Methylomonas sp. 11b: one gene and its partner. The protein of the gene in region 1 interacts with the protein of each later gene in a pairwise test. Links are inferred from orthologs where the notes say so. Each region holds a gene or a part of one and is shown on either strand. Other genes may lie near its edges. The genes, in order: METH11B_RS0107000 and METH11B_RS0104480.

The links.
Region 2: the proteins of METH11B_RS0107000 (region 1) and METH11B_RS0104480 interact in binary tests that used the Escherichia coli proteins (3 or more experiments, as listed by UniProt). The link is inferred for Methylomonas sp. 11b from one-to-one orthologs.

What each region holds. Positions count from the first base shown.
Region 1 is NZ_KI911557.1:1,503,598-1,519,498, forward strand. Bases 5,631-8,622 are described here. They hold METH11B_RS0107000 (protein-disulfide reductase DsbD), read right to left. Parts: upstream 8,239-8,622; coding sequence 6,022-8,238; downstream 5,631-6,021. Other genes in these bases: METH11B_RS0106995 (TlpA family protein disulfide reductase), read right to left, coding at 5,631-6,025; cutA (divalent-cation tolerance protein CutA), read right to left, coding at 8,220-8,537; METH11B_RS0107010 (FxsA family protein), read left to right, coding at 8,610-8,622. In the rest of the region: METH11B_RS0106955 (hypothetical protein), read right to left, coding at 1-151; METH11B_RS0106965 (class I SAM-dependent rRNA methyltransferase), read right to left, coding at 331-1,527; METH11B_RS27685 (zinc-ribbon and DUF3426 domain-containing protein), read right to left, coding at 1,534-2,178; prmA (50S ribosomal protein L11 methyltransferase), read right to left, coding at 2,183-3,067; accC (acetyl-CoA carboxylase biotin carboxylase subunit), read right to left, coding at 3,133-4,476; accB (acetyl-CoA carboxylase biotin carboxyl carrier protein), read right to left, coding at 4,497-4,934; aroQ (type II 3-dehydroquinate dehydratase), read right to left, coding at 4,924-5,385; more of METH11B_RS0106995, read right to left, coding at 5,498-5,630; more of METH11B_RS0107010, read left to right, coding at 8,623-9,050; METH11B_RS0107015 (YgaP family membrane protein), read right to left, coding at 9,114-9,347; uvrD (DNA helicase II), read left to right, coding at 9,449-11,614; pyk (pyruvate kinase), read right to left, coding at 11,681-13,114; gap (type I glyceraldehyde-3-phosphate dehydrogenase), read right to left, coding at 13,123-14,136; ribosome biogenesis GTPase YlqF, read left to right, coding at 14,416-15,348; METH11B_RS0107040 (endonuclease/exonuclease/phosphatase family protein), read right to left, coding at 15,444-15,901. UniProt on the Escherichia coli protein: Required to facilitate the formation of correct disulfide bonds in some periplasmic proteins and for the assembly of the periplasmic c-type cytochromes.
Region 2 is NZ_KI911557.1:954,946-970,853, forward strand. The notes cover bases 5,366-8,364. They hold METH11B_RS0104480 (DsbE family thiol:disulfide interchange protein), read right to left. Parts: upstream 7,131-8,364; coding sequence 6,600-7,130; downstream 5,366-6,599. Other genes in these bases: ccmI (c-type cytochrome biogenesis protein CcmI), read right to left, coding at 5,366-6,151; METH11B_RS0104475 (cytochrome c-type biogenesis protein), read right to left, coding at 6,148-6,603; METH11B_RS0104485 (heme lyase CcmF/NrfE family subunit), read right to left, coding at 7,130-8,364. Also shown: METH11B_RS0104450 (GNAT family N-acetyltransferase), read left to right, coding at 1-216; METH11B_RS0104455 (ATP-binding protein), read right to left, coding at 234-1,895; ald (alanine dehydrogenase), read left to right, coding at 2,159-3,274; hemN (oxygen-independent coproporphyrinogen III oxidase), read right to left, coding at 3,564-4,943; more of ccmI, read right to left, coding at 4,943-5,365; more of METH11B_RS0104485, read right to left, coding at 8,365-9,073; cytochrome c maturation protein CcmE, read right to left, coding at 9,070-9,504; heme exporter protein CcmD, read right to left, coding at 9,501-9,668; METH11B_RS0104500 (heme ABC transporter permease), read right to left, coding at 9,665-10,426; heme exporter protein CcmB, read right to left, coding at 10,426-11,100; cytochrome c biogenesis heme-transporting ATPase CcmA, read right to left, coding at 11,091-11,723; purE (5-(carboxyamino)imidazole ribonucleotide mutase), read left to right, coding at 11,870-12,367; METH11B_RS0104520 (5-(carboxyamino)imidazole ribonucleotide synthase), read left to right, coding at 12,364-13,458; ATP-dependent zinc metalloprotease FtsH, read left to right, coding at 13,531-15,375; METH11B_RS0104530 (esterase family protein), read right to left, coding at 15,408-15,908. UniProt on the Escherichia coli protein: Involved in disulfide bond formation. Catalyzes a late, reductive step in the assembly of periplasmic c-type cytochromes, probably the reduction of disulfide bonds of the apocytochrome c to allow covalent linkage with the heme.

The DNA of each region.
Region 1 (15,901 bases):
AATAAGTCAAATAAGCACTGGTAATCACAAACGGCAAGGTCAAAATCGGCAAATAGATAAACAGCAAACCGATAGCTCTGGATATTACCGGCATCTGTTTATGATGGCAGCCGATATTGACGCGGTCTGCACAAGATTCGCAGGCTTTCATGTTTCTTTCTCCTCTGGAGTCGTTATTATTATTTGCTCGCTATTGAGCAGTTGAAAAATGCTGCGACAACCTTCGCAACAGAATTTTTTTTCGCCCAGCAAAGTATTGAGCTCAAAACCGGGAATCAACACCCGCTGACCGCACAAACCGCATTGGGGCTTGGAATCCACCATGATTGACTATAGCCGGCTGGATACTGCACAAAAAAAGGTTTTCAAATAATCGGTCTCCGGCAAGGCGGGATGAATCGGATGATCCGGGCCTTGACTACCGGCACCGAAAAACACCAGGTGTCGATCAATGTGGCGCGCCGAAGAGCGCAGAATTTCATGCAGATTATCTCTACTCAAATGATGCGAACATGACGCCGAGACCAAAATACCATTATTCGACAAAACTTGTAGCGCCAAATGATTCAAGCGTCGATAGGCTTCATACCCGGCTTTGAAATCCTTTTTGCGTTTAATCAGCGCTGGCGGATCCAGTATGATCGCGTCGTAATGCTGCTGCTGTTCACGTGCTTGCTTCAAAAACTCGAAGACGTCACTGCGCACGAATTGCATTTTATCCCGCACCTGATTCAACTCGGCACTAGCCGCGGCTAAAGCCAACGCGCTCTCTGAACTATCCACACAACACACTTCCGCAGCGCCTGCCACTGCGGCGGGAATACCCCAGGCGCCAGCATAACTGAATAAATCCAACACCTTTAAACCATGACAAGCTTGCGCAAGCTGCGCCCTGCTGTTGCGATGATCGTAAAACCAGCCGGTTTTCTGGCCCTCTGCGACATTGACTATAAAACGTAGGCCGTTTTCTTCGATTATTAACTGCTCAGGCAATTCACCGTGAGCCAGTTCCGGTTCCAAGGACAGACTTTCCAACTGGCGCTGACTATTATCGTTTTTCAGCAGAATAGCGGTTGGCGCCAGCAGCTCAAGTAGAACCTTGACCAGCAAATCCTTATACCGCTCCATTCCCGCAGTAGTAATTTGCACGGAAAGCACAGCGCCGAAGCGGTCAACCACCAAGCCCGGTAGGCCATCGCTTTCGCCAAACACCAAGCGATAATAGGGTCTATCGAACAAGCGCTCGCGTAAACCCAAAGCTTGAATCAAGCGCGCTTTAAAAAAACTTTCACTGATTTTGATATTGGTTTTACGCGTCAACAAGCGCGCGCAAATGAGTGCATGAGGATTGACATAAGCTATGCCCAAAGCCTTACCGCCGGAATCGTGGACAAGGACTAGGTCGCCGGCCGTAAAATGCTCCAATGGGCTGCGCTGGCTATCAACCTCGTTACTGAACACCCACAAATGCCCTTGCCGCAGGCGTTTGTCTTCGTTTTTTTTCAGAAACAGTTCCGGGTAGCTCATATTGCCCTAAAGTAAGGTAAAGGTGTAACCGCCAATTGACGCGGCAGGCGCCACAATAGCCAAACGGATTTCGACCGTCTGCTCTGGGGCTAGTCCCGTTGGTCTTAACAGGTACTCTGTAGTGCGAAACACCCGCTCTGCAATAACCTGTCCATTAAAATTCAACACACTCAACTTCAAATCCGGCGCCACTTGCGCAAATGGTGCCTGATTGCTAAGCACGGCGCTAAACAAATAGCTGCTATCGCTCTGAACCCGCAAATCGCTATGCGAAACGCTGAATTCCTCAATATTTTTATACGTCGCTAACCGGCAAGCAAAGGCTGCACAGACTTTATCCAAACCCGCCCTGAACTGCGGCTGCATAGTTAAACGATAGCCCTCGAAATACAGGATTTGCGCCAGCAATAACAGCAACGCCAAGTTGGTTGCGACAAACCAAACCGCCGGAGTCTGCGGCCGCTTTTCTGAAATTTGATCATCCGGATATGGCGACTCATCCGCTAGCACCACATCCTCATCTTCACTAAGGAATCGCAACGCATCGAAAGAATTGCCGCATACCTTACAATCCAACAACCCACGCGATTGCCGCAAATGCTCGACGGTAACTTCGTGCTGCTTAGCGCAATGCGGACATCGGCTATACATCTATTCAGTCAGTTTTATAGGCGTCCAATCGACACCAGTCTTCCTGACTGACCGGCGGCGCAACAACGAAGCCCTGCTCGCGATAAGCTGCTGCTACAGATTCGGCTTGTTCGTTCAAAATTCCCGACAAAACCAACTGCCCGCCCGGCCTGACAAATGCGCCAATAGTTGCGGCCAGCTCAATCAGCGGTTTAGCGAGAATATTGGCGAGTACCAGATCAGCTGCAAACGCGGAAAACTGTTCGGGCAGATAATAATCGATTCGTTGCTGTACCTGGTTTTTTTCGGCGTTGTATTGACTGGCGGTCAACGCTTGCGGATCGATATCCACCGCATGCGCCTGCTTGGCGCCCAATAACAGCGCGGCCACGGCAAGAATCCCCGAGCCACAACCGTAGTCGATTAATACTTTGTCTTTAATATCGTTACCGGCCAACCACTCCAAACATAATGCAGTAGTCGGATGCGTTCCAGTACCGAACGCCAAGCCCGGATCCAAAGTCATGCAAACCGTGCCGGGCTCGTGCTGTTCCTGACCACTGGGACAAATCCACAAACGATTGGCAAACTTCATTGCCTGGAAATGCTCCATCCACGCCCGTTCCCATGCCTGATCCTGCAAAACCTCAGCTATCCATTCCTGCAAGGGCTGACCTATGAATTGATTGAACAGCAAGTTGCGTACGATATCCGGATCAGTATCGAGCTCGAACAAGGCGGTGACCCGGGTACGGGTCCAGATTTTTGTTTGATCGATGGCCGGCTCGTACACCGGCTCATCATCGGCGTCGCTGTAAGTCACCGAAACCGCGCCCAGTTCGCTGAAAAACTCCGATATGTCGGGAGCGGTGGTTTCGTCGGTGATAACGGAAAGCTGATGCCAGGCCATAGTTATAAAAAGCTTTTAGCTGGGAAAGGAGACGCCACTTTATTAATCTCCTCGCCCAAGCCGAATTAATGGATACCCAATTTCTTTTCCAGATAATGGATATTTTGCCCACCCTGGGCGAACGCCGCGTCAGCCATGATGCTTTGTTGCAATGGGATATTGGTTTTGATGCCGTCTATCACCATTTCGCTCAGCGCGGTCTTCATCCGGGCGATCGCGCTCGCCCTATCGTCGCCGTGCGCAATCAACTTACCAATCATGGAATCGTAATACGGCGGCACTTTATAGCCATTATAAATGTGCGTTTCGCAACGGATGCCAGGCCCGCCTGGCATATGGAATTGATCGATCACCCCTGGGCTAGGCATAAAGGTTTTCGGATCTTCGGCATTTAGCCGACATTCGATTGCATGACCGGTAAACTTCACCTGCTCTTGCGTGATGGACAAAGGCTCGCCAGCAGCAATCCGAAGTTGCTCCTTGACAATATCGAAACCGGTAATCATCTCGGTGACCGGATGCTCGACTTGCACCCGCGTGTTCATTTCTATGAAATAAAATTGACCTTTCTCGTAGAGAAACTCGAAAGTCCCCGCACCTAGATAACCGATTTCCTGACAAGCCAGCGCGCAACGCTCACCCATCTGCTTACGTTGCTCTTCGGTAATGCCAGGAGCAGGGGCTTCTTCGACGACTTTTTGATGGCGGCGCTGCATTGAGCAATCGCGTTCACCCAAATGTATCGCATTGCCGTGCGAGTCCGCCAACACCTGAAATTCGATATGACGCGGATCTTCCAGAAATTTTTCCATGTAGACGGTGCTATTACCGAACGCGGTACCGGCTTCAGCCTTGGTCATTGCAATCGCATTCACCAAAGCACTTTCGGTATGCACAGTGCGCATACCGCGACCGCCTCCACCACCAGCCGCTTTGATAATGACCGGGTAACCAATTTCCCGCGCCATTTTCAGATTGGTTTCATCATCTTCCCCCAAAGGATCGCCGTTACCCGGCACACAAGGGATACCCGCTGCCTGCATGGCTTTTTTTGCGGCGATCTTGTCACCCATCATCCGAATGGTTTCAGGCCTCGGACCGATAAAAACAAAGCCACTTTGACTGACTTTCTCCGAAAAATCGGCGTTTTCGGATAAGAATCCGTAACCGGGATGGATGGCTTCGGCATCTGTCACTTCGGCGGCACTGATAATTGCCGGGATATTCAAGTAGCTGCCGGCGGACGCGGCAGGCCCAATACAGACAGCTTCGTCGGCCAATCTTACGTGTTTTAAATCGCGGTCCGCTTCGGAATACACCGCCACGGTTTTGATGCCCAATTCGCGACAGGCCCGCAAAATACGCAAAGCAATTTCGCCGCGATTGGCGATAACAATTTTCTCAAACATTAGTCCAGCCCCTTTGTCGGTTATTCGATGATGAACAAAGGTTGGCCGTATTCGACCGGATGGCCGTTTTCAACCAGAATTTGTTTGATTTTGCCGCTTTTATCCGCTTCGATCTGATTCAAAATTTTCATGGCTTCGATAATGCACAAGGTTTGACCATTGCTAACCGACTGACCAATCTCGACAAACGACGCAGAACCGGGCGACGCCGAACGGTAAAAGGTACCGACCATGGGCGACTTAACCACATGACCACTGACTTTTTCTTCAACTGGAGCGGCCGCAACAACCGGCGCTGCGGCGGCCACGGGCGCAGCAACCGGCGCTGCATATTGCACGGGCGCAGCCGCCGAATAACGGCTGATTTTTACTGATTCTTCGCCCTCACGAATCTCAATTTCTGCAATATCGGATTCCTCGATAAGATCAATCAGTTTTTTTATTTTTCTAATATCCATTGTTCTGAGTTCTCTCTAGTAATATCTGATGAGCGGCTTGCAAAGCCAATTGGTAACCGTTCGCCCCCAATCCGCAAATAACGCCAACGGCGATATCCGAAAAATACGAATGCTTCCTGAAAGGCTCACGGGCATGCACGTTCGATAAATGTACTTCTATGAATGCAATCTTGGTTGCCAGCAAGGCATCACGAATAGCCACGCTGGTATGAGTAAATGCGGCAGGATTGATAATGATAAAATCGACACCCTGCCGATAAGCTTGATGTATGTGTTCAATAATTTCGTGCTCGGCATTGCTTTGCATAAAGCTTAATTGATGCCCAAGGGTTTGGGCCAATTGCTCCATTGCCTGCTGGATACTCTGCAATGTTTTATTACCGTATAACCCTGGTTCTCGAATGCCTAACAGATTTAAATTGGGTCCATTGAGAACAGTGAGGTTTGCCATTGCCGATGCTGAACAAAAATACTAAACAAAAAGGAATTCTGCCTAATTTGTAGGTTTTTGTCCAGATAAACCGCTTTTCACTTCATTAGACAGCGTTTTACCGATTTTTCAGTCATTTTGCCGTCAACAACGGCCCAATCACTTCCAACACTTTCTCTCGCGTCAATTCGCCCAACTGATGATGCACAATTTGCCCTTGTTGGTTAATGATTACTGTGAACGGCACAGTATTGATTACATTACCCAGCTGTTGAGCCAACATCGTGGCCCCTTCGCCACCAATCAATACCGGATAATTGATCTTGATACGTTTCAGGTAATCTTCTACTGGCTGCTTCTCTTCAATGGCTATGCCGACAAATTGCACGCCTTTGTCTTTATACTCGTCCTGAAGTTTTATGAACTCGGGAATTTCCTTCAAACATGGCGGACACCAGGTTGCCCAAAAATTGATAATTAAAATTTTGCCTTGCCATTGCGAGACCGACTGCGGCTGATCCGCCAGATCAGGCAAACTGAAATTCAGTTGCGGCGCCGGTTGACTGGTCTCGGTAGCAGAAAAATATTGTCTGGCAAACAGACCCGCCGCTAAACCAATAAAAGCTATGGCGACCACCGTAAGTATAATTTTCTTATTCATAGTTGTTGCAAGGTTTTTAAAAAAGTAGCGGCATCCTGATAGCCAATCACGCGCTGCCCTGCCCGTTCCTGCCCATCGGCGCCGAAAAATATAATGCCAGGTGGCCCAAACAGTGCGAAGCGTTTTAATAAGGCTTTATCTGCCTCATTATTCGCCGTCACGTCGGCCTGCAACACCACGAAGTTCGCCAATTGCTGCTTTACCTGTGGATCCGTAAAGGTATAAGCCTCCATTTCTTTACAGGAAATACACCAGTCGGCATAGAAATCCAGCATCACCGGTTTGCCGCTGGCCGACGCCTGCTGGATGCGTTGCTCTAATTCTGCGACCGAAGCCACCCGCTGAAAGCTTAGACCTGCAGCGGGCTGGGCCTGGGCATTAAAGCCCATTCCTTGCAGCGGCTGAAGCGGATTGCTGTTTCCAGCACTCAAGCCGATCAATTGCAAGACGCCAAACACCAGCATGATGATACCCAGCCCTTTCCAAAGCTTGCGCCAACCCGAGGCCGATTCCGGCAGAGGATCGATGGCGCCCAGAAAGATAGCCGGAATAACCAACAACAAAGACCATAAAAACATCGTCACCGCTGCCGGCAAAATCCGCGACAGCATCCACACCGCCACGGCCAGCATGGCTACGCCGAACACCGCCTTAGTGGAATTCAGCCAAGACCCGGCTTTTGGCAACAGCTTGCCGGCAGACGCTCCCAACAGCAGTAAGGGTGCCCCCATGCCAAGCCCCATCAAGAACAAAGCCGAACCGCCCAACACCACATCGCCAGTCTGACCGATATAAATCAGTGCCGCCGCCAACGGAGCTGCCACGCAAGGCCCTACGATCAGCGACGATAGCGCCCCCATAATGCCAGCGCCAAGATAAGAGCCGTCGCGATGCTTATCGCTAGAGTGATGCAAGACTGATTGCAAGGACTTGGGCAACTCCAAATGGTAAAAACCAAACATTGATAGCGATAACAGCACGAACAAGCCCGAAAACACCGCGATCACCCAAGGCTCTTGAAATGTGGCTTGCAGGTTGCTGCCGAACAAGGCTGCCAGCACACCAAATACGGTGTACATCAAAGCCGAGGCAAACACGTAGCTCAAGGACAACAAAAATGCCTTACGGGTGCCGATTTGGTCGCCGTGACCGACGATGATCCCGGATAAAATGGGGATCATCGGAAATACACAGGGCGTAAAGGCCAACAGCAAACCGAATCCAAAAAAACTGAATAAAGTCAGCGCTAAACTATCATGTCGCAAAGCATTGACGATTTTGTCCTGCTCCGACAACTCGGCTACCGCAGCCGGCTTGACTGGTGCCAAGGCGTCCGCAGCCGGCAAGTCCAAACTCGCTTCGGCTTGCATCGGCGGATAGCAGACCCCACGGTCGGCACAACCTTGAAACTTTGCCAGCAATTTGATCGTTTCGGCCGCCGAGCTTCCGCGTAGTAGCGGTACGTCGATGCTGATCTGACTGCGGTAGATTTGCACCTGGCCAAATTCCGCATCGTGGTAGGCGGCCCCTTCCGGAAGCTGCAAAGGCGTCAATTGCGTCTGCGAAACACCCTGCAATTTAAGCGACAACTTATCTTTGTATAGGTAATAACCTTCGGCTATTTGCCAGCTCGCTTGCACGGTATTTGGATCTTTCAGACTGGCGAAGAACTGAAACGCTTGCTCCGGCGGCAACAACTCCTCTGAAAACAAACCCGGCGTCAAGCCCTTTAAGCCTTTCACAAATTGATTAAGCGCTCCGCTATTTGCAGCGGGCGGCGCTAACGGCAAGGCAACATCCAGCAGCACTTTTTGCGGGGGATAACAGACGCCGGCATCAGCACACCCCTGATATTTAACCAACAGCTTCAGTTGGGTTTGACGGTTTGGATTAATCAACGGCAACACCACGTCGAGCGCATTTCGATAGACCGACACTTCGCCCAAACTCGGATCATGCTCAACAAGTCCATCCGGCATGACTGCCTGACCCAGTTGAATCGCTTCGGTCTGCGATTGAAACTTGGTTTTATCCCGATACAGGTGGTAGCCTTCGACTATCTGCCAGTGCAATTCGACTTTATCGGCGGTGCCTGCTGTGGCCGTTAACTTAAATGCTTGCTCCGGTGGCAAAAAATCCTGACTATCGAGCGCCGCCGCAGTGCGCCAAAAAACAGCCAACAAACATAATAAAATCAGTCGATGCCAAGGCATGAGTCTATCCATTTCAAATAGTCCAGCGAGCCGCGTTCTATCGCAACCGCAATAATTTCCGGGAGTTGGTAGGGGTGTAGGCTTTTCAAGGTCGCCTCAATCGCCGCATAACGGTCTTGATGACTTTTGATGAGTAGCAAATGTTCCTGAGCGGTTTCGATTTGGCCCTGCCACTCATAAACCGAACGCACACCCGGCAGTATATTGACGCAGGCGGCTAATTTTTGGCTGATGAGAACGCCGGCAAGCTTGTCGGCAACCTCTACATCCGGGCAGGTACAAAGAATCAATTGATACATCGCGATATTATCCTGGAAATTGCACCAAGATGCTCTTAGTATTAGCGGCTTTTTACCGCAACCGAGCTGACCATGAAAACCATGCAAATTATGTTTATCGCTTTTTTGATCGTGCCGTTTGTGGAAATTTACGTGCTATTGCAAGTTGGCGGCTTGATCGGCGCCTTCCCCACTATTCTATTGGTGGTGTTTACGGCGGTACTGGGTGCTTGGCTGCTGCGTCGTCAAGGCTTCGCCACCTGGCAGCGCTTCCAGTCCGGGTTGGCGCAAGGCGAAATTCCGGCTTATGAAATGATCGAAGGCCCCATTTTGCTGGTAGGCGGAGCGCTGTTATTGACACCGGGATTTTTCACCGACATGCTCGGCTTCGCTTGCCTAATCCCGACCTTACGCAGAAAGATTGCTCAGTACATCATCGAGCACCATTTGCTGCAAACCCAGGTGGGCCCGGTATTTCAACAAGCACGCAATTCGCAGACTATTATCGAAGGCGAATACAACAAACAAGATTAACAAAGTCTCTTGAATCCGAATCCGCGCCGGAATCGCGGATTCGGAGCCAGCAACTAAGGCTGATTAGCCCTCGGAAGCCGTATTGCTACCCAAGGTATTTTTATCCAAACTCGAATATGCCGGGCACCAGCCTGAATAACTGGTCGCAACCAAGGCCAAACCAACCAACAACATCAATATGCTGGCGGTAAACAGCGAAACGCTCAGCAGTACCACCCCTGAAACCATGCGGACTTTCTTATCTTTCTCGCCGATGTTGTGCTCAAATTTGATCAAACGTTTATAATCGAAGCTCATTTCCAATCCTCTCTGTGTTGTAGTTATTAGTCCCGACGCACGGCTTTCCCTTAAAGGCAAGCAAATATACACAGCTCTTCAAAATCTGCAAGTTATAAAAAATGGACGTCTCTTCTATCATCACCTCTCTAAACGACGATCAACGTCTGGCCGTTTCTGCCCCGATGCAAGCCATGCTGGTACTGGCCGGCGCCGGTAGCGGCAAAACCCGGGTGCTGGTCCATCGCATCGCTTGGCACATCCAGGTCAACCAGATTTCGCCTTATAACATCCTGGCGGTAACGTTTACCAACAAAGCCGCCAACGAAATGCGCAACCGTATCGAAGAGTTACTGGAGACTCCAGCCCGCGCCATGTGGATAGGCACTTTCCACGGCCTGGCTCACCGTTTACTGCGGCAACACGCCAAGCAAGCCAATCTGCCGGAAACCTTCCAGGTAATGGACAGCGACGACCAATTGCGCATCATCAAACGGCTGATGAAAAACCTGAATCTGGACGACAGCAAATGGCCGCCCAAGCAAGCGCAATGGTTTATCAATGCGCAAAAAGACGAAGGCATCCGCGCCAAGCACATGCAGGACAGCGGCGATTTTTATAACCGGCAGATGAAGCAAGTTTATCTGGCGTACGAAGAAGTATGCCAACGCTCCGGCCTGGTGGATTTTGCCGAATTACTGCTCAGAGCTCACGAATTGCTGCGCGATAACGAAGATTTATTGGCGTTTTATCGGCAGCGCTTCGTACAAGTCCATGTCGACGAATTCCAGGACACCAACACCATTCAATACGCCTGGCTGCGCTTACTCACCGAAGGCAACAACAATCTATTCGTGGTCGGCGACGACGATCAATCGATCTACGGCTGGCGCGGTGCCAAAATCGAAAACATCTTCAATTTCCAAAAGCATTATCCCGAACACGGCATCGTCCGCCTGGAGCAGAACTATCGCTCCAGCGGCCATATCCTGAAAGCCGCCAATACCTTGATCGCCAACAACGACAACCGGATGGGAAAGGAATTATGGACCGATGCCGGTGAAGGCCAGGCCATTTCTCTATATTCGGCGTTTAACGAGCAAGACGAAGCCTATTTCGTGGTCGAGAAAATTCGGCAATGGGTTAAGGATGGCGGCTTGCGTAGCGACACAGCGATTCTGTATCGCTCCAACGCCCAATCGCGGCAATTCGAAGAACGCTTGATGACCACCGCCACGCCCTACCGGGTTTACGGCGGCCTACGCTTTTTCGAGCGCATGGAAATCAAAAACGCCCTCGCCTATCTGCGTTTGTCGACTAATCCACACGACGATCCTTCCTTTGAACGGGTAGTGAATACGCCAACCCGAGGCATCGGCGCCAAGACCCTAGACGACATGCGGATTCTGGCCCGCGAACAACAGCTGTCGCTATGGCAAGCAGCCTTGGTGATGTTGGAGAAAAATCAGTTGCCGGCCCGCGCAGCGAATGCTTTGCGCGGCTTTTTAAACCTGATTCTTGCGCTCGGCGAAACGACGAAAGAGCTGAGTCTGCATGAAACCGTCAAACAAGTAGTCGAGACCAGCGGCCTGATCGAACTTTATAAGAAAGAAAAACAAGACAAAGGCGAAGCCCGGGTAGAAAACCTGGAGGAACTGGTCAACGCCGCGCGCTTGTTCGACTACGATAGTGAAAACGCCGAGAACATGGGCGAGTTGGACATGTTTTTAGCGCACGCCGCATTGGAAGCCGGTGAAATGCAAGGCGAAGTCGATGAAGATTGCGTGCAGTTAATGACGCTACATTCGGCCAAGGGTTTGGAGTTCAAGCTGGTATTTCTAGTGGGCTTAGAAGAAGGCCTATTCCCTTCTCAGCAAGCGCTGGACGACGCCAGCCGGTTACAGGAAGAGCGCCGCCTGTGCTACGTCGGCATAACTCGAGCGATGCAACAGCTGTATCTGACCCACGCCGAATCCCGGCGCCTGTACGGCAAAGACAGCTATCCGCGCGCCTCACGGTTTTTGCGCGAACTACCGCAGGAATCAATTCAGGAAATCAGGTTACGCGCCAACGTCAGCAGACCGGCGACCAATAGCGCATCGCAAACCAAAAGCCTGGGCAGCAAGGGTACTTACAAACTGGGCCAGCCTGTCAGGCACGAGAAATTCGGCGAAGGCGTGGTCCTGCAAATGGAAGGCGAAGGCGAACAGGAACGGGTGCAAATCAACTTCCGCAACGCGGGCATCAAATGGCTGATGCTGGCTTATGCCAAACTGGATGCTGCTTAGAATAGGTTGAAGACGCGGCGTCCGGATAAACCGAACGCCGCGAAACAAGGCAAGCCGACTAAAAAATTAGTCGGTGACGATGATAACTTTCAGGGAGTTAGTGCCGCCGCTGGCGCCGGTCAAATCGCCTTTGGTGCGAATCAGCGCATCGCCCGCTTTTACGACACCACGGACTTTCAAAGCCTTAATCAGACTGTCGGTTACGCTGACCGATTCCATCTTCTCTTTGGCAAACGGAATGGGGAATACACCTTTGTAAAGGGTCACACGACCCAGGGTGCGTTCCTGGCTGCTGAAGGCAAAGATAGGAATATCCGAGCTAATCCGCGACATCCATAGCGGCGTGGAGCCCGATTCGGTCAAAGACGCTATCCCGGCGATTTTGGTATGGTTCGCCATATACATTGCAGACATCGCAATGGCTTCGTCCATCCGTTCGAACTTGTCGGTCATCCGGTGCATGGATTTGGTCACGCTAGGTTGCTTTTCCGTTTCCAGACAGATACGCACCATGGCTTGCACGGTTTTCACCGGATGCTTGCCGGAGGCAGTTTCCGCGGACAACATGATCGCATCGGTACCGTCGACAATAGCGTTGGCCACATCAAATACTTCCGCACGGGTTGGGATCGGATTCTCGATCATCGATTCCATCATCTGTGTCGCGGTAATCACGGCCCGGTTCAGTTCGCGCGAACGACTGATCAGCAGTTTTTGAGCGGCTGGCAGATTGGCGTCGCCGATTTCAACCCCCAAGTCGCCACGCGCGACCATGATCGCGTCAGAGGCCAAGATGATTTCGTCGATAACTTCCATGGCTTCCGCACGCTCTACCTTGGCAACCAAGCCGGCGTAAGAACCGGCTGCTTGCAAAAGCTCACGGGCTTCGTTCATATCAGCTGCGGTGCGCGGGAAGGAGATCGCCACGTAATCGGCTTGAATCACCGCAATGGTTTTGATGTCTTCCTTGTCCTTATCGGTCAAGGCCGCTGCAGACAAGCCGCCGCCCAACAAATTGATACCTTTGTTGTTGGACAAATCGCCGCCCACTACCACTTTCGTGTTGACGCGGGTATTGTCGATCACATCGACCACATCCAGGACTACCCGGCCATCGTCCAGCAACAAACGGGTACCGGGTTTAACTTCGCGAGCCAAAGGTTCGTAGCTGATACCCACTTGGGTATTATCTCCGTCAAGTTTGCCCAGATTAATATCCAAGGCAAAATCCTGACCTTCTTCCAGCCAGACTTTGTTGTCTTTGAAGCGTTCGATACGGATTTTGGGACCTTGCAAATCAGCCAGAATACCGACCCTGCGGCCGGTTTTCTTGCTTAATTCGCGAACGCGGTTGGCGCGATCAATATGATCCTGCGCCGAACCGTGCGAGAAATTAAGCCTTACAACATCGATTCCAGCCTCGAACAACTCTTCAAGTACACCGGGCTTGTCCGTAGCAGGTCCCAGCGTAGCCAGGATTTTCGTTCTTCGTAGCAGCATGTAAACCCTTATTTAGCGTTGAACAAAGCAACCGTGGTATCGAGCATACGGTTTGAAAAACCCCATTCGTTGTCGTACCAGGACAGGACTTTCACGAAATTGCCGCCGGTGACTTTGGTCAGACCCGCTTCGTAGATTGAAGAATGTGGGTTGTGGTTGAAGTCCATAGACACCAATGGCTCGTCGTTGATCGCCAAAATGCCTTTCAATGGACCGGCAGCCGCTTCGCGCAAAATGCCGTCGATTTCTTCTTTAGTAGTGTTACGTGATGCCTGAAAGCACAAATCCACCACAGAAACATTGATGGTCGGTACACGCATCGCAAAACCGTCGAGTTTGCCTTTCATTTCCGGCAATACCAAACCAACCGCCGCTGCCGCACCGGTTTTGGTGGGGATCATGGATTGCGTAGCGGAACGCGCGCGGTGCAAGTCGCTGTGGTATACGTCGGTCAACACTTGGTCGTTAGTATACGAGTGGATGGTCGTCATCAAACCGTGATCAACACCGATGGTGTCCATCAAAGGCTTGACTAATGGCGCCAAGCAGTTGGTGGTGCAAGAGGCATTGGAGATAACGGTGTCGGATGCTTTCAGGGTTTGGTGGTTAACACCGTAAACAATGGTTGCATCGACATCATTGCCGCCAGGAGCAGAAATGATGACTTTTTTTGCGCCGGCAGTGATGTGCGCGGACGCTTTAGCTTTGCTGGTAAAGAAACCGGTACACTCGTGCACAACGTCAATACCCAACTCAGCCCAAGGCAATTTGGCAGGATCTCTTTCGGCAAATACGCGAATTTTGTCGCCGTTGATCACGATGTAATCGCCGTCGACAGACACATCGAATGGAAATTTACCATGTACGGTATCGTATTTGGTCAAGTGCGCGTTGGTTTTGGAATCGCCCAAATCGTTAATAGCGACAACTTGGATCTCGTTGGTGCGACCTGACTCGTACAAAGCGCGCATGACATTGCGACCGATACGACCATAACCGTTAATTGCAACTTTAATTGCCATAGAGTTTTCTCCGGGATGAGTGTGAAAGACTTGCGTCGAGATGTGCCAAAAGCACCAAAAATAGACTGGATTGTAGCAACAACCGGCCCTCTACGTCTACCGCCGCGGCGCGCTGCGGCGTGCAGAAATCCCGCCTTTAAACATGGCGGGGCGCTATCCCTGTTAAAGGGCGCTTAACCATCCGGCATCTATAAGCCCTAAAGGCACACGAGTAATCAATAGCGCCGGCTCAATAAAAGGTACAATGCTGTCAACTTTCCACTTACCGCAGCACAACCCATGCAGATTCAATGGTATCCCGGCCACATGCACAAGGCCAGCAAGGAGATCAAGCACGCCTTGCCCGACATCGATTTGCTGATTGAAATACTCGATGCACGCATTCCTTACAGCAGCCAAAACCCCATGCTGGCCAGTCTGCGCGGCGACAAACCCACCATCCGCGTCCTCAGCAAAACCGATTTGGCCGATCCTGAACTGACTAAAAAATGGCAAGCCTATTTGGAACGGGAACAGGCCGTCAAAACCCTGGCCGTCACTACCCAACAACCGGACAAGATCAAACAGATTATTGACTTGTGCGCCAAGATGCTGCCGGAGAAAACCGCCGCCAACAAGGTCATCCGCACCATGATCATGGGCATCCCTAACGTCGGCAAATCCACCATTATTAATGTGCTGGCCGGGCGTACCATCGCCAAGACCGGCAACGAACCCGCCGTCACCAAGCAGCAGCAACGCATCAATATGGGTAATAACATCGTACTATCCGACACTCCCGGCGTACTCTGGCCCAATGTGGAAAACCGCCACAGTGGCCACCGACTAGCGGTAACCGGCGCCATCAAGGATACGGCTTTCCAACACGACGACATCGCACTGTATGCACTGGAATATCTGCGTACAGCCTATCCAGACCAGTTAAGCCAGCGCTATCGTTTGACACCCTTGCCCGAAGAACCACTTGCACTGCTAGAAGCCATCGGCGCGAAACGCGGCTGTTTGCGTAGCGGCGGCATCGTCGAACTGGACAAAGCCGCCAAGCTATTAATGAACGAACTGCGCGCCGGCATCTTGGGCCAAATCACCCTGGAGACCCCCGAGATGATAGAAACGGAAATGTTGGAACTGGCCGTCATCCGCGAGCAAAAAGCCGCCAAACAGGCCGCTAGGCGGCGCGGCGCAGGGCCGCATTTAGCCCCGCCGACATAGCATCACTCAAAAAATCGGCCACAAGATGTTTAATGCCGAGAACGGGAGCTATCCACCTCGAATCCGCAAGCCGCATATTTTTCGATACCGGTGCTTTAGAAGATAACTTGGTCCGCAGAGGTTATATTGAAGAGCAACGGACGATGATCGGGCGCATCCATATCATAAACTCTCGGATCGAGCGGAATCGGCTCAATCCGCACCAAATTGCTAGCCAAAACCCAGTCTAAGGTATTAACCAATCCGCTATTGGCTTTATGCGTACCTTGCCCCTGCCAGACATCGTGTGGATGAGATCCCTGAATGTCCAAATTCGCGTGGTTACCGATTTCCCAATTCAAATCCCCGGTGATCGCCCAGGTTGCATCCTGCATACTTGCGGCTGTTTTCAATTGATACTTTGTCAATCCGGTTTGACCGGACTTGAAGTGACCAAAATGAAGGTAACCGTTATAGTGAGCGAATGCATGTGCGTGGACCGAAAACAACCCTCGGTTCAGGCCTAGAAAATCCCCCTGAAAGCCAAAGTCCAGGCCAGGTTTGCGACGAATCG
Region 2 (15,908 bases), 550 kb from region 1 along the record:
GTGATCGACTTGGCCTTGCTGCCAGCGGCGCGGAATCGCGGTCACGGCGGACAGGTGATCCGTGCCCTACAGCTAGCCGCCGCGCAAACCCGAGCGCCGCTGACCTTGGTCGCGGCGTTGAACAATCCACGCGCGCTAAGGTTTTACGCGACACTGGACTTTACCGTGGCCCGGACAACCGACAGCCACGCCTTGCTGATTTGGTATCCGGAATAGACATAAACCGTCAGCGCTCAATGCCGATTCTGCGTGCGCCAATTCTCGACGATGCCTTCCACATCCAAGTCATCCGGGCCTTCGCGCCAGCTGGTGTAGTAATCGACATCGTTACTTTTGGGTTCCGGGTTGGGCCGGTAGATTTGTACTCGCGTCGGTAGCGGCGCGGCCTCGCCGAGCACCAGCGCTTCCCCCCGGCCGAGGGAGCTGAGAATATCGGCCAAATCACCTTCCGCCTCCGGCACCAGACCGCGAATGTATTGCTGGTCGTCCGGGTTAGTGGTGCGCAGGCAAATAAACGAGCTGCATTGCGCCAACATGGTTTCAGACAATTCGGTGGGCCGCTGGCTGACCACGCCGATGGACACCCCGTATTTACGGCCCTCCTTGGCGATTCTTTCCATCATTTTCTTGGTACCGTCGAACTGCCCGCCTTTTTCGCGCGGGATATAGGCATGGGCTTCCTCACAGATTAACGTAATCGGAAACTCGCGGCGACGCGGGTTCCAATAATTGAATTCATACGCCAGTCGGCCGACTTGTGCGGACACCGCTGGCCGGACATCGGTGGGTACGGAGCTGAGATCGACGACGGTGATGTTGGCTTTTTTTTGCCCCAGACCCACGAATTGTCTGAGTAAGTCCGCCATGCTGGCCGAGTTGTTGCGCTTTTTGGGTTTCAATAAAAAGTCGTAACGCACGTCATTGAAACGGCTCTGCATGGTCACCAGAAATTCGTCAAACTGGCCGAACAAAGCACCCTTGGTTTTACCGAAATCCTTGCGCTCCTCGTTAGCGGCCTTGAATTGCATATACATTTCCGCCAGCGAAAAATAAATCGGCGTATCTATCGAAACCACCCCCAGGCCAATGGCTTTGGCTTCCTTGCGCTTTAATTGTTGCAGTACTTCGCGCATGAAAGACATTTGCATCGAAGCACCTCTGTCGTCTCTATCGATGAACAAGTCCACCAACTCGGCATAAGACATCATCCAATACGGCATTTCCAGGTCCATTGCATCCACGTAATTGACTTGTTCTTCGGGAAACGCCGATTCGATAGTGCCGTCCGGGCGCTTCCAGCAATATTCGCCGTGCAGATCCAGCATGATCATGTGGGTTTTCGGCATCGCTCGCATCGTGTGCTGGATCAAGCTGGTGACGGTCCAGGATTTACCGGAACCGGACTGGCCGATAATTGCAAAATGCCGACCAAACAGCGCGCGCGGGTCCAGGCTCAAGTGATAATCCTTATGACTGGCTAACTGCCCAATAAAAAATTCGTAATCGCGAAATTTAGAAAAAATAGCGTTGATCTCGCTCAGCCCAACAGCATACACCGCCGCACCCGGCGTCGGATAATGGCGGACGCCGCGAATAAACACATTGTTTTCGTTCAACTCGCCGACCGGGATCAAGGCAATAAAGCGGTCGGTAGCGCGATTGCCGGCAGCGTCAAACCGATCGCGTTCCCACATCTTGAACACCAGCGCCAGCACGCCGATATGCGACTGGCGGATCACCACATAGGAACCGATATGGCCGGCCAGTATTTCTTCATCGCCGAGCTTGATGATGGGCGCCGCTGTCGAATGTTCTTCAGTAATACGGGCGTCCATTCCGTCGCCTCTGACTTCGGTTAAATGGCCGATCAGGATATTTTGCGTTTGCTGCGTCATGATGTTCTCTCTGGTAAAGCCGCTGGGCTAAGCTTAGACGATTTTTAAGGTCCGTCCCGACCACAACAGTCTATTCATTCGCCAGGGACAGAGCAGCGGTTTTGCGCCAAAATGGCAAACAAATCGCTACAAACGCGACAACATGGCGCCACGCCCATAATAGTAAGTCGTTGAACATTTGGCACTTTTGACTGACAAAGCCTTACGGTCTGATTATTGCTGTCATCAAACCGGCATCATTTAATATTGCACAAGAGGTGAATATGAAAATCGGCATACCCAAGGAAATCAAACCTAACGAAAACCGGGTATCGGTGGTACCGTCCGGCGTTGCTGCGTTGGTGAGCGCCGGCCATAGCGTCACCATGGAAAGCGGCGCCGGCGTTGGTGCCGGCTTTGAAGACTCGCTATACCAGGCCGCCGGCGCGCAGCTGGTGGACGGGCCCGAGCCAGTCTGGGCCTCAGCGGAGATGATCGTCAAGGTCAAGGAGCCGATAGAACCGGAATGGTCGCGGATTCGTCCCGGACAAACGCTATTTACCTATTTTCACTTTGCCGCCAACCGCCCGTTGACCGAGGCGCATCTGGCTTCCGGCGCCACTTGTATTGCTTATGAAACAGTGCAATTGCCGTCCGGCGAATTACCCTTGCTGACGCCGATGTCGGAAGTGGCCGGCCGGCTGGCGGTGCAGGAAGGCGCGCATTATCTGGAAAAGCTCTATGGCGGCCGCGGCATGTTACTCGGCGGCGTTCCGGGGGTATTGCCGGCCAAGGTCTTGATTTTGGGCGGCGGGGTAGTCGGCACGCAGGCGGCAAAAATGGCGGCGGGTTTGGGCGCGCAAGTCACGGTAATGGATTTGTCGCTGGAGCGTCTGCGCCAACTTAGCGACATTTTGCCGGCCAATGTACAGCTATTGTTTTCCAGCCGTCATGCCATCCTGGAACAAATTCGCACAGCAGACCTGGTCATCGGCGGCGTATTGGTCACCGGTGCAGCCGCGCCCAAATTGATTCGCGCTGAAGATTTAAAATTGATGCAACCCGGCGCGGTGATCGTCGATGTGGCGGTGGACCAAGGCGGTTGCGTGGAAACCACCCATCCCACTACCCACGCCGATCCGATTTATATAATCGACAACGTCGTGCATTATGCAGTGGCCAATATGCCCGGCGCGGTACCGCGCACCTCGACACTGGCCTTAACCAACGCCACCCTGCCCTATGCCCTGCAACTCGCCAACAAGGGCTGGCAACAGGCGCTACGCGAGAATTCCGCTTTGCTAAAAGGGCTAAACATCGTGGCCGGTAATGTTACTTGCCAAGGGATTGCCGATGCCTTTGGATTTAATTGTCTGCCGCCGGATCAGTTCCTGAGCTGAACCAATCACCCAGTCCGGCCGGAATACCTAGTAAACACCCCCGGTAAAGCCAGGGCTTCCGCGTTTCTGCTGGACTCCACTTTGTCAGATTCTAAAAGGTGATCATGATTCCGGCAGGGATTGCCGAGATCGAGGCAGTATGAATGGGGCCGACGTTTGACTGAATGCCCGCGGCTAGGCGGGCATGACAGTATTTGCTTAAATCCCACAAACTAAAATTAACCTGTGTTGGGAAGACTTACCGCTCTTTATCGGGTGATCAAATCGAAACCAACTCGGAGCCTTAAACTCAGATCACTTTAGAGAACTGCTGCTGTTTCTGCGCCAGGTATTTGTCAAACACCATGCAGATATTGCGGATCAGCAAGCGGCCTGCCGAAGACACTTTGATGCTATTGGCGTTTAGTTCCAGCAAGCCGTCATCTTTCATCAGCCGCAGGTTTTCCAGCTCGGGCGCAAAATACTCGGCAAAATCGATTTTAAACTCGGTTTCGATTTTGCCGAAGCTGAGCTCGAAATGGCAAATCAACTGGGTAATTACGGCCCGACGTAGTTTGTCGTCTTCATCTAAATCCACCCCGCGAAACACCGGTAGTTTACCCTGCGAGATCGCCGCGTCGTATTCGTCCAGTTCCTTGTAGTTCTGCATGTAGGCATCGCCGACCCGGCCGATGGAGGTCACACCCAAGCCCACTAAATCGCAGTCGGAATGGGTGGAATAGCCTTGGAAGTTGCGATATAGCTTGCCTTCGCGCTGCGCCACGGCCAGTTCGTCATCGGGTTTGGCGAAATGATCCATGCCGATGTAAACGTAACCGGCATCGGTCAGTTTCTGGCCGACCATTTGCAGGATTTCCAGCTTCACCGCCGCTGTCGGCAAATCGTTGTCGTTGATCTGCCGCTGGGTTTTGAAGCGACTGGGCATGTGCGCGTAGTTAAAGATCGAAAAGCGATCCGGCGCATAAGCCAGCACCTGCTCCAGCGTGTTGGCAAAGGTTTGTTCGGTTTGCAGCGGCAAGCCGTAGATTAAATCGATATTGGTGGAACGAAAGCCTTCCTTACGTGCCGCTTCCAACACCGCGAAGGTTTGCTCCTGGCTTTGCAGGCGGTTCACGGCTTTTTGCACATCCGGATCGAAATCCTGTAGACCTAAACTAATGCGGTTAAAACCCAGCTCGCGCAATTGGGCGATGGTTAAATCATTGGTTTCGCGCGGATCGACTTCGATGGAATATTCGCCGCTGTCATCGTCGCGTAAGTTAAAGTGCTGACGGGTGGTATCCATCAACTGTTTCATTTGCTCGTAGCTTAAAAACGTCGGCGTGCCGCCGCCCCAGTGCAATTGATTGACCGGGCGGCTGTTATCGAACAGTTTGCCCTGCATGGCAATTTCCTGGCACAGGTTTTCCAAATACGGCACAGCGTGCGCGCGATTTTTGGTGACGATCTTGTTGCAGGCGCAGTAAAAACACACCGTATCGCAGAACGGAATATGAAAATACAACGACAGCGGCCCGCCGGCGGCATTGGATTTTTGAATATGCTGTAAATATTCGACTTCGCCGAAGCCTTCGTGCAATTCCAATGCAGTGGGATACGAGGTATAGCGCGGACCGGACTTGTCGTAGCGTTTGATTAAGTCCAAGTCGAATTTGATTGATTGATCCATTACTGCACTTCTTGATTGATGGTAATGCTGACGCTGGGATTACCTTCTACCGCATCCAGTTGCGCCGTACCCAGCAAATCGCCGGGCTGTGACATCGCATTACCGGTTTTGGAAATCCGGGCGACGATGCGCAGTTGCTTTAAATCGGCCAGATGGGTTTGCGGTTGCATCGCCACGCTGTCGTTCAGCACCACACTGGCCGGCAGATCGGATACCTGTTTACGGATGATCGCCAATGGCATTTTTGGACCGCTAATGGCTTGCGCGTAGATAAAGACAGTGTGTTGAGGCTCCACTTTGGTTTTTAAAGCATCGTCCATCACTACTTTCACCTGAATATCAACTGACCCGGCCGATGATGCGGCGCCCTGCGGCTTTTGCTGTTCGGCCTCTGCCATTTGGATCATTTTCTGCAATTGTTGCTGGCTTTCGTTATCAGCAGGCAGCAAACCGGAGAGTTTCTGCCAATAGCCTATCGCTTGCGCGAAATCCCCGGCTTCGGCTTTAGCCATCCCGGCTAGCCATAGGGCGGTGTGATCTTCCGGCAGCAACTTCAAGGCCTGAAAAACCAATTCGGCGGGTTCGCCGGCCATTTGCCCGTTACGCGCCATCGCCAAAGCGTCGGCGTAGTGCAACATCACAGCAGGATCGTTGGGCTTGCGTTTGTTCAACTCGGCGAAGACATCGGCGGCGTTTTGGTATTGCTGCATGTAAATGTATGAGCGACCCAGCATCATCCAGCCTTCCAGATCATCCGGCTGCTTTTTAAGCCGCTCTAGTAACTGGTTGACCATGTTTGCCACATTGTCCGCGGTTTTTTGATTGCTACGCACCAACTCTTCTTTAGCTAATGCCTGCGGTTCACCCAACATGCCGTATAAAAACAGGCTCATGAGCGGCAAGCCAAGCGCGATGAGCGGCACTACCCAGCGCCCGGTTTTAGGGTTTGCCGCGACGACCGCCGGCCCTTCAAGGTCGTCCAGCAGAGTTAACTGTAGTTCGCGATATTGCCCATCATATTGATCTTGCGACAATACCCCGTTTTGCAATTGCAATTTAAGCTCGGCGAGTTGTTGGCGGGCTATGCTGGTATTGCGTTGCTCGCCGTCGGCGGTGCGTAGCGGCGTCAGCTTAAACAGGGGCGGTAACAACACCAGTAAGGCCAGCGCCACTAAAACGGCTATGATTAGCCAAAACTCAAGATTCACGCGTCGTCACCTTTGTCCAGAATGCTATCGAGCTTGGCCTGCTGTTCTTTACTTAACGCTTCCTCAGTGCCAGTGGGCTTGCTGCGCAATACCCACACTGTCGCCAAACCGATCACTAAGAACAGCACGGGGCCTAGCCAAAGCAGCAGGGTTTTGAGTGATAAAGCCGGTTTGTACATCACGAAATCGCCGTAGCGGTCGGTCATGAAATCGACGATGTCTTGGCGGGATTTGCCTTGTTGCAGCATTTCATAAACTTGGCGGCGCAAGTCCTTGGCCAGATCGGCATTGGAGTCGGCAATGGTTTGATTTTGACAAACCAGGCAGCGCAGTTCGGAAATCAGGGTTTGATACGCCTGTTCTTGTTCGGGTTGTTTGAAATCGCGGTATTCAATGTCGGCGCGAGCTTGATACACCAGCAGCGATAACATCAGGGCATAGAGAAATTTCATGCGCTTTCCGCCTCCAATTGTTGAATCCAGGGCAGAAAGATTTTTTCCAGATCGCCCGGTTGCACCGGCCCGGTATGCTTGTACCGGACAACACCGCGTTTATCGATGACAAAGGTTTCCGGTACACCGTAAACGCCGTAGTCGATGCCGGTGCGACCATCTGCATCCATCACGCTGACGTTATAAGGGTTGCCGTGTTTACTCAGCCAGCCATTCGCGGCCTGTATTTCGTCCTTGTAATTCAAACCCACCAGCAGCGCCTTATTTTGTTTGGCCAGCTCGATCAATAAGGGATGTTCTTCGCGGCACGATACGCACCAGGAGGCCCAGACATTCAACAGCCAGACTTTGCCTTTAAGATCAGCTTGGCTAAGGCGTTGCTCAGGCGTCGCCAGAATCGGCAAATTGAAGGCGGGCGCCGGTTTGTCGATCAGCGGCGAAGGGATTTCGCGCGGGTTAAGGTTTAAGCCGATCGCCAAAAAAACCGCCAAGGCGATGAACAAGAATAGCGGTAACAGATACTTCATTAACTTTGCGTAAGAGGTTTGTTAAGCAAACGATAGCGGCGGTCGCAGGCGGCAATCAGACCACCCAAGGCCATGAATACCCCGCCCATCCAGATCCAGCGGATGAAGGCTTTGTAGTAAACCCGCAAGCTCCAGGCGCCTTGTTTATCCAAAGGCTCACCCAAGGCTACGAATAAATCGCGGAATACGCCGGCATCGATGGCCGCTTCGGTCATTGGCATGGTTTGCACCCGATACACCCGCTTTTGCGGTGATAATTCGGCGACGGTTTCGCCGTTATGGCTGACAGTCAGATAGGCTTGCTCGGCCCGATAGTTAGGACCTTCAGTGCTTTTTACGCCATGAAATTGAAACACATAACCGAATAGATCCAGGGTTTCTTCCGGTGCCAAGCGCACATCGCGTTCGATGCTATAGACCGAGGTGTAGGTAATCCCGATCACAAATACGGCGATACCCAAATGCGCCACGGTCATACCGTAAAAACCGGCAGGAATTTGTTGCAAGCGTTGCCAGGACCAGCTTTGCAGGCGTTGTTTGAAAGCCAGGCCGGTAATCGCCAGCGTCCATAACGCCAAGCCAGTACCCAAGGCGGCTCCCCAGGAATAAAACGGCATCAGTAATGGCGTCAATAAGGCCAGGGCCACGCAAGCGGCTATCAGCCAACGTACCCGTAAGCCCAGTGCTTTCAGGTCGTCGCTTTTCCAGCGCATCAACACGCCAAGACCAACCACCAAGGCCAATGGCGCCATCAGCGGAATAAATACGGCGTTGAAATACGGCGGGCCAACCGACAATTTGCCCAAGCCCAAGGCATCGACCACCAGCGGATACAAGGTCCCCAGCAAGATGCTGGCGGCGGTGACGACCAGCAGTACATTGTTGACCAGCAATACCGATTCCTTGGAGACTAATTCAAAGCGGGCGTGGCTTTTTACTTGCGGTGCACGAATCGCGTACAACAGCAGTGAACCACCGACCACCAAGGCCAGGAAGATCAAGATAAACAAGCCACGTGCTGGATCGCTGGCAAAGGCGTGTACCGAGGTCAACACCCCGGAGCGGACCAGGAAGGTTCCCAGCAAGCTCAAAGAAAACGCGAAAATCGCCAACAACACGGTCCAAGTTTTAAACACCCCGCGTTTTTCGGTAGCTGCCAGCGAGTGAATTAAAGCCGTTCCAACCAGCCAGGGCATGAAGGACGCGTTTTCTACAGGGTCCCAAAACCACCAACCGCCCCAACCGAGTTCGTAATAAGCCCACCAACTGCCCAGGGTGATACCCACCGTTAAAAACATCCAGGCGATATTGGTCCAGGGCCGGGACCAGCGGGCCCAGGCTGCGTCTAATCGCCCTTCCAGTAAGGCGGCTATCGAAAACGCGAAGGCCACAGAAAAGCCGACATAGCCCATGTATAGCATCGGCGGATGAATGGCCAAGCCTGGGTCTTGCAGCAACGGATTCAAATCCCGGCCTTCGGCTGGGTAAGGGAACAAGCGCTCGAAGGGATTTGAAGTCAGCAATAAAAACAGGATAAAGCCGATACTGACCAAACCCATCACCCCCAGCACCCGCGCCCGGGTGGCGTCGGGAATGTGTTGGCTAAAGGCAGCGACCAGCGCAGTCCAAATCGATAAAGTCAAAGCCCAAAGTAATAAAGAACCTTCATGCGCGCCCCATACCCCGGAAATAAGATAAATCAGCGGCAGTGCGGTATTGGAGTTTTGTGCAACATAAGCCACGGAAAAATCATGACTGATGAAACTGGCCGTCAAACACGCGTAGGCGATACCGATGAACAGCAATTGCCCGAATGCCGCCGGCCTGGCGATATGCACCCAGCCGGTAACCGATTTGGCGGCTCCGAAAATTGGTAACACGCCTTGTACACTTGCCATGCATAAGGCCAAAATTAATGCGAAGTGGCCGATTTCAGGGATCATGGCTGCGCCGCCGGTTTTTTCAGGCTGCCGGCGACTTCCGGCGGCATGTAATTTTCATCGTGTTTGGCCAACACTTCCTCCGCGACAAACACGCCGCGGCCGTCCAAAGCACCCTTAGCGACAATGCCCTGCCCTTCCCTGAACAAATCCGGCAAGATACCTGAATATTCCACCGTCACTTCCTTTTCAAAATCGCTGAGTTTAAAGCGCACTAATAAATCCGCATTGGGCCGTTCCACGCTGCCTTTAACCACCATGCCTCCTAAGCGAAACACCGCATTACTCGGTGCTTTGCCTGCAGCCACGTCACTGGTGGAGAAAAAATACATCAGATTTTCGTTGAAGGCTTTTAACGCAAAAGTTGCCGCCAAGCCTAGGCCCGCCAGCATCAGGATGATCAGAAACAGGCGTTGTTTTCGTATCGGTTTCATCGCGCCTGTGACCGTTTTTGTTTGATTGTGAGCTCACGCAGCAATTGCTTGCGTTGCAGAACCGGCAACACGATATTGACGATCAATACCAGTGCGGTCACGCCGTAGGCAGGCCAAACGTAGACGGCGTAACCGCCCATGTATAAAAAGCTTTCCCAGCTCATGCTTGTTTCTCCAACAGCGCCTTCACCCATTGCGAGCTAGTTTCGCGCTTCAGTAATTCCAGTTTGGCGGCCTGTAATACCGCAATCAGATAATAGAATTTGAAAGCCACCGCCATCAGCAACAGGGGAACAAGCATGCTGACGTGTATGGAAGGTTTATCCATTTTGCTGACCGTCGGGCCTTGATGTAGCGTGTTCCACCATTGCACCGAGTAATGGATAATCGGGATGTTCACCACCCCCACCAGTGCCAGAATCGAGACCGCTCGCGCCGCCGCCCGCTTTTCTTCAATGGCGCCGTACAAACTGATCACACCCAGATACAAAAACAACAGGATCAATTCTGAGGTTAAGCGCGCATCCCACACCCACCAAGTACCCCACATCGGTTTGCCCCACAAGGAACCGGTCACCAAGGCCACAAAGGTAAAGCCGGCGCCAATCGGCGCACTACTGATCAGCATCACCTCTGCCAGTTTCATGCGCCAGATCAAAGCGATCCCGCCCATTACCGCCATCAGCACGTAAATAAACAAGGACATCCAGGCCGCCGGCACATGGATATAAATAATCCTGTAACTATCTCCCTGCTGATAATCGGTAGGGGCAAGATATAGGCCACCATAAAGACCAGCACCGAGCAGCACTATAAAAATAACCGTCAGCCAAGGGATGAAACGATCCGCCAACGCATAAAAATACGGTGGCGAGGAAGTACGATGAAAAAACCGGCTAACCGGCGCAGGGATCCAAGACATCAATTAACACTCATTTTTAACGCGGCGGCGGTTGGCAACGGCACTAACACCAGTGCCGACAGCAACATAGCCAATAAAATATTCAGTTGGGCGTCGACCGGCAAACCACTGGCGGCCCTATCGACAGCACCGCTGGCGAAGATCAACACCGGCACATACAGCGGTAACACCAACAAGGAAAGCAACATGCCGCCCCGGCGCAAACCCACTGTCAACGCCACACCGATGGCGCCGATTAGGCTCAGGAGCGGCGTAGCTAAGATCAGCGTCAGCCATAAAGTTCCCATGGCTTGCTCGGGTAAGCCCAAAAACACCGCCAGCAATGGCGCCACCAACAACAAAGGCAGGCCGGTGACCAGCCAATGGGCGATAATTTTGCCCAACACCAATATTGATAAAGCATGCGGGCTAAGCAGCATTTGCTCCAGCGAGCCATCGTCAAAATCGCTGCGGAACAAACCGTCTAAGGATAACAAAGCCGCCAATAACGCGGAAACCCAAATCACACCCGGCGCCATTGTGCGCAGCAGATTGGGCTGTGCTCCCACTGCTAGCGGAAATAAGGTCACCACCAACACGAAAAAAAATAGCGGATTAGCCATTTCCGCGCGGCGTCGAAACGCCAATAACAAATCCCGGCGAATGATCGCCCAAAATGCCCCAATTATTGGCATGCTTGCAGATGAATGCGCTTCAAATTTAGATTGGCCATACTCAGATCGTGATGAGAGGTCAACACCGCCATGCCGCCTTGGGCAATATGCTCGGCCATCAGCGACTCTATCAATTTAATACCTTGCCTATCCAGCGAGGTGAACGGTTCGTCAAGTATCCACAGCAAGTTATGCGTAATCAACAAGCGCGCCAACGATAAGCGACGCTTTTGGCCAGCCGACAAGGTATGCACGGGGTTATCGTCGAATCCCGCGAGTTGTACTTTGTCCAAGGCCTGATCAATACTGTATTTGCCGACGCTACCTAACGCCAACGCAAACTTCAGGTTTTCCAACACGGTCAATTCCTTTTTAGTGCCGTCGGCATGACCGACATAAGCCATGTCGTTGTAATAATTACTATCTGAAATTTTGCTACCGTACCAATAAATCTCGCCGGCATCGGCTTCTCTAAATCCGCACAGAATCCGCAACAGCGAGGTCTTACCACTGCCGTTGGCACCTTCCAGTAACAACACTTCACCAGGATGCAATTCAAAACTCAAATCGGAAAACAACAAGCGCTCATCGCGAAAACACGATAACTCACTGGCTTGCAGCGAAGCGTGTTGCGAGTTTTCCATTCATCCGTCCTTAGGCCGACACGTTACGAGGGGCGCTATCTTATCATTAAGCCCGGCATAGTTCGCAATTTGCCTACAGAGAAAATCTCCCCATTTATGCGATAATCGGGCCCGTTTTGATTTATCGCAGATACCGGAGATTTTGCATGACCGCATTGATAGGCATCATCATGGGTTCCACCTCGGATTGGGAAACCATGCAACATGCAGCGCAAACCCTAGAACACCTTGATATTCCGCATGAAGTCGAAGTGGTTTCGGCCCATCGCACCCCCGACAAGTTGTTTCGGTATGCGGAGAGCGCGGAAGGCAAAGGTTTGGAAGTGATCATCGCTGGCGCCGGCGGTGCCGCGCATTTGCCGGGCATGACAGCCGCCAAGACCGCATTGCCAGTTTTGGGCGTACCGGTACAGTCCAAAGCCTTGAACGGCATGGATTCTTTATTATCCATCGTGCAAATGCCGGCCGGCATTCCGGTGGGCACATTGGCCATCGGCAAGGCCGGCGCCATCAACGCCGCATTGCTGGCAGCCGCGATTATCAGCAATAAACATCCGCAATACCGCCCTGCTCTCGACACTTATCGTCAACAACAAACCGACAGCGTAATCGCCACCCCCGACCCAAGACTGGTGACCGGATGAAAATTGGCATTTTAGGTGGCGGCCAGCTCGCCAGAATGATTGCGTTGGCCGGTTATCCGCTGGGCTTAAAATTCATCGTCCTCGATCCCGATCCCAATGCCGGTGCTGCCGGTTTAAGCGAACATCTGTTAGGCGCTTACGACGACCCGAACTTATTGGCGGAACTGGCCGAGAAAGCTGACATCGTCACTTACGAATTCGAAAACGTGCCTGCGCATGTCGCCGAGTTTCTATCCAGCCACACCAAAGTTTATCCGCCTGCTGGCGCGTTGGCCGTTGCACAAGACCGCCTTCTGGAAAAGAATTTCTTTAAAGACTTAGGCATTCGCACCGCACCGTTCGCGGCTATCGATAGCCTGATCGATTTACAAAAAGCCATGCCATACATCGGCTATCCGGCTATTTTGAAAAGCCGGCGCATGGGCTATGACGGCAAAGGCCAAGTGGTTATAAAATCGGCAGAGGAATTGGAATCAGCCTGGTACAGCATGCAGGGCGCCGCCTCCATCGTCGAAGGCTTTGTGCCGTTTCAGCGCGAGGTGTCGATTATCGCCGCCCGCAGTCCATCCGGCGAAATTGCCTACTACCCTTTGTCTGAAAATCAACATCGCGGCGGCATTTTGCGCGTTGCCGAATGTTGCACTAACGATCCCGAACAAGCGATTGCCGAAAACTACGTCAGTTTATTGCTGGAAAAACTGGATTATGTTGGCGTGATTGCGCTGGAATTATTTGACCTGAATGGTGAGTTATTGGCCAACGAATTCGCGCCGCGCGTGCATAATTCCGGCCACTGGACGATAGAAGGCTCGGAAACCAGTCAATTCGAAAATCACTTGCGGGCGATTCTGAATTTACCGTTAGGCTCGACAAAGCCACGCGGTTACGCCGGCATGGTGAATTTTATCGGCGGCCTAGCCGACGACGCGCAACTGCTAAACATTCCCAACGCGCATTTGCATCTGTACGATAAAACCCCGCGCAAGGGCCGAAAAGTGGCGCATGCCACGATCAGAACCGATTCTGAAACCGCCTACCGGGAAGCGTTGCAGCATTTGGCCGATCTGGCGCTGGCTGTCGACGAATCATGATCTCTTAGCTTGAATCTGGGCGGTTTTGGCATGCAAACCAAAATCGCTCCGCAAAACATAGAGGCCACAACCATGAAAAAAATTTTGTTCTTGTTGTTCATATTGGCCGGCATCGCCATCGCAGCATTTGTAATTTTTAATCCTGCCCCTGCCACCTATAAATCGCAAGGCGATATTCCTTATTCCGACTTCATCCAGGATGTGCGCGGCAAAATGGTAGCCGAAGTGGTGATCGACGGCCGAGCCATTGATGGCCTGAGGCATAACGGCACGCGTTTTACCGCATATAGCCCCGGCGATGTGACGGTGATAGACGATCTATTGCAGAACGGTGTAAAGATCGTCGTACAAAGACCTTTAACCCAATCGACATTCATGCAGGTGTTTTACTCCTGGGCGCCGACCTTTTTGCTGATTGGGGTATTGATTTATTTCATGCGTAAGCAACTGCTGGGTGCCGGCGCACAAAACAATTTCGGTAAAAGCCGAGCTAAGTTGATGACGGAGAATCAGGTAAAGGTTCGTTTTAACGACGTTGCCGGCGTCGAGGAAGCCAAGCAGGACGTCGCGGAACTGGTCGATTTTCTGAAAGCGCCGGGCAAATACGAAGCCTTGGGCGGTAAAATCCCCAGAGGCGTGCTGATGGTCGGCCCTCCCGGCACCGGTAAAACACTGCTGGCGCGGGCGATTGCCGGGGAAGCCGGTGTACCTTTTTTCTCTATCTCGGGTTCTGACTTCGTGGAAATGTTTGTCGGGGTTGGCGCATCCAGAGTGCGCGATTTATTCGTGCAAGCCAAAAAACACGCGCCATGCATCATTTTTATCGACGAAATCGATGCGGTCGGCCGGCAACGCAGCCCCGGCAATATGGGCGGCACGGAAGAGCGCGAACAAACCCTGAATCAATTGCTGGTGGAGATGGACGGCTTTAGCGGCAACGAAGGCATCATCGTCATCGCCGCCACCAACCGCATCGATGTATTGGATAAAGCCTTGCTGCGCCCCGGACGGTTCGACCGGCAAGTGCAAGTCAGCCTGCCGGACATTAAAGGCCGCGAGCAAATTCTCAGGGTACATTCCAGCCGGGTACCCTTAGCCGATGACGTCAATTTGAATGATCTGGCGCGCGGCACGCCGGGATTTTCCGGTGCCGAACTGGCCAATCTGATCAACGAAGGCGCCTTATTCGCCGCCCGCAATAATCAGCGGGAAATCACGATGAACGACCTGGATAAAGCCCGCGACAAAACCATAATGGGCGCGGAAAAGCGGACGATGATCATGAGCCGCGAAGACCTGTTGATGACCGCCTACCACGAAGCCGGACATGCCATTGTCGGACGTTTGGTACCGGAGCACGATCCGGTTTACAAAGTCAGCATCATGCCTCGCGGCGGTGCGTTGGGCATCACGATGTTTTTGCCGGAGCGCGATGAATACAGCGCCAGCAAGGACAAATTGGAAGGGCAAATCTCCAGCTTGTTCGGCGGCCGAGCCGCGGAAGCGCTGGTTTACGGTAAGAATAAAGTCACCACCGGGGCGAGCAACGACATCCAACGCGCCACTCAATTAGCCCGCAACATGGTTACCAAATGGGGGTTATCCGATAACCTGGGGCCGTTGGACTACGGCGATAACGAAGGCAGCTACTTGGGACCGCAAGCCAAACCCATGTCGGAACACATGGCGCGCTTGATTGATCGGGAGATCAGGTTAATTGTCGACAATAATTATCTTAGAGCCGAAACCCTGCTGAAGGAAAATATCGATATTCTGCACAATATGGCGCAAGCCTTACTAGACTGGGAAACATTGGACAAACATCAGATAGATGAATTGATGCAAGGGCGAACTATCGCTCCGCCAGCGCCTGATGTAAAACAATCACTGGACGCTGGGAACACACCAGCGCAGTAGTACGCTTTTTTCCCGAGCAGAACTGGTTTCTGTCAGATATACAGCGGGGCCATTCTGCGCCAGTAGTGACCCTGATGCGCGCGACCTTCCCATTCATACAAGGCGTGGGGAATACCCTTGGCTGCTAATATGTGACTTAACTCATGATTGTTCTGCAAAAACGGATCTTCCTTACCGATCACCAAAGTAATTTCCATTTGCTGCAAATACTTTAATTGCGCTTCGCAGTTCAGGTTTGGTAGAAAGTGCGTTGGCGTGTGGAAATAAACATGATCGTCGTAGTAGCCGTCGAACAGGTTTTTGAAACACTCCACTTCCAGCGTCAAATCGAATCGACCGGAGAAGGCTACTAATTTTTTAAACAAATGTGGATGGCGGAAAGCAATATTAGCCGCATGATAACCGCCCAAACTACAGCCGTGAGCAATGACGCAGGGGTGCGGATTCTTCAAGGCCATGAACGGCATGATTTCGTTCAATATGTAGTCTTCGAAAAACATGTGCCGCTGAATACGGTCTTTCGGCCGCCGCCA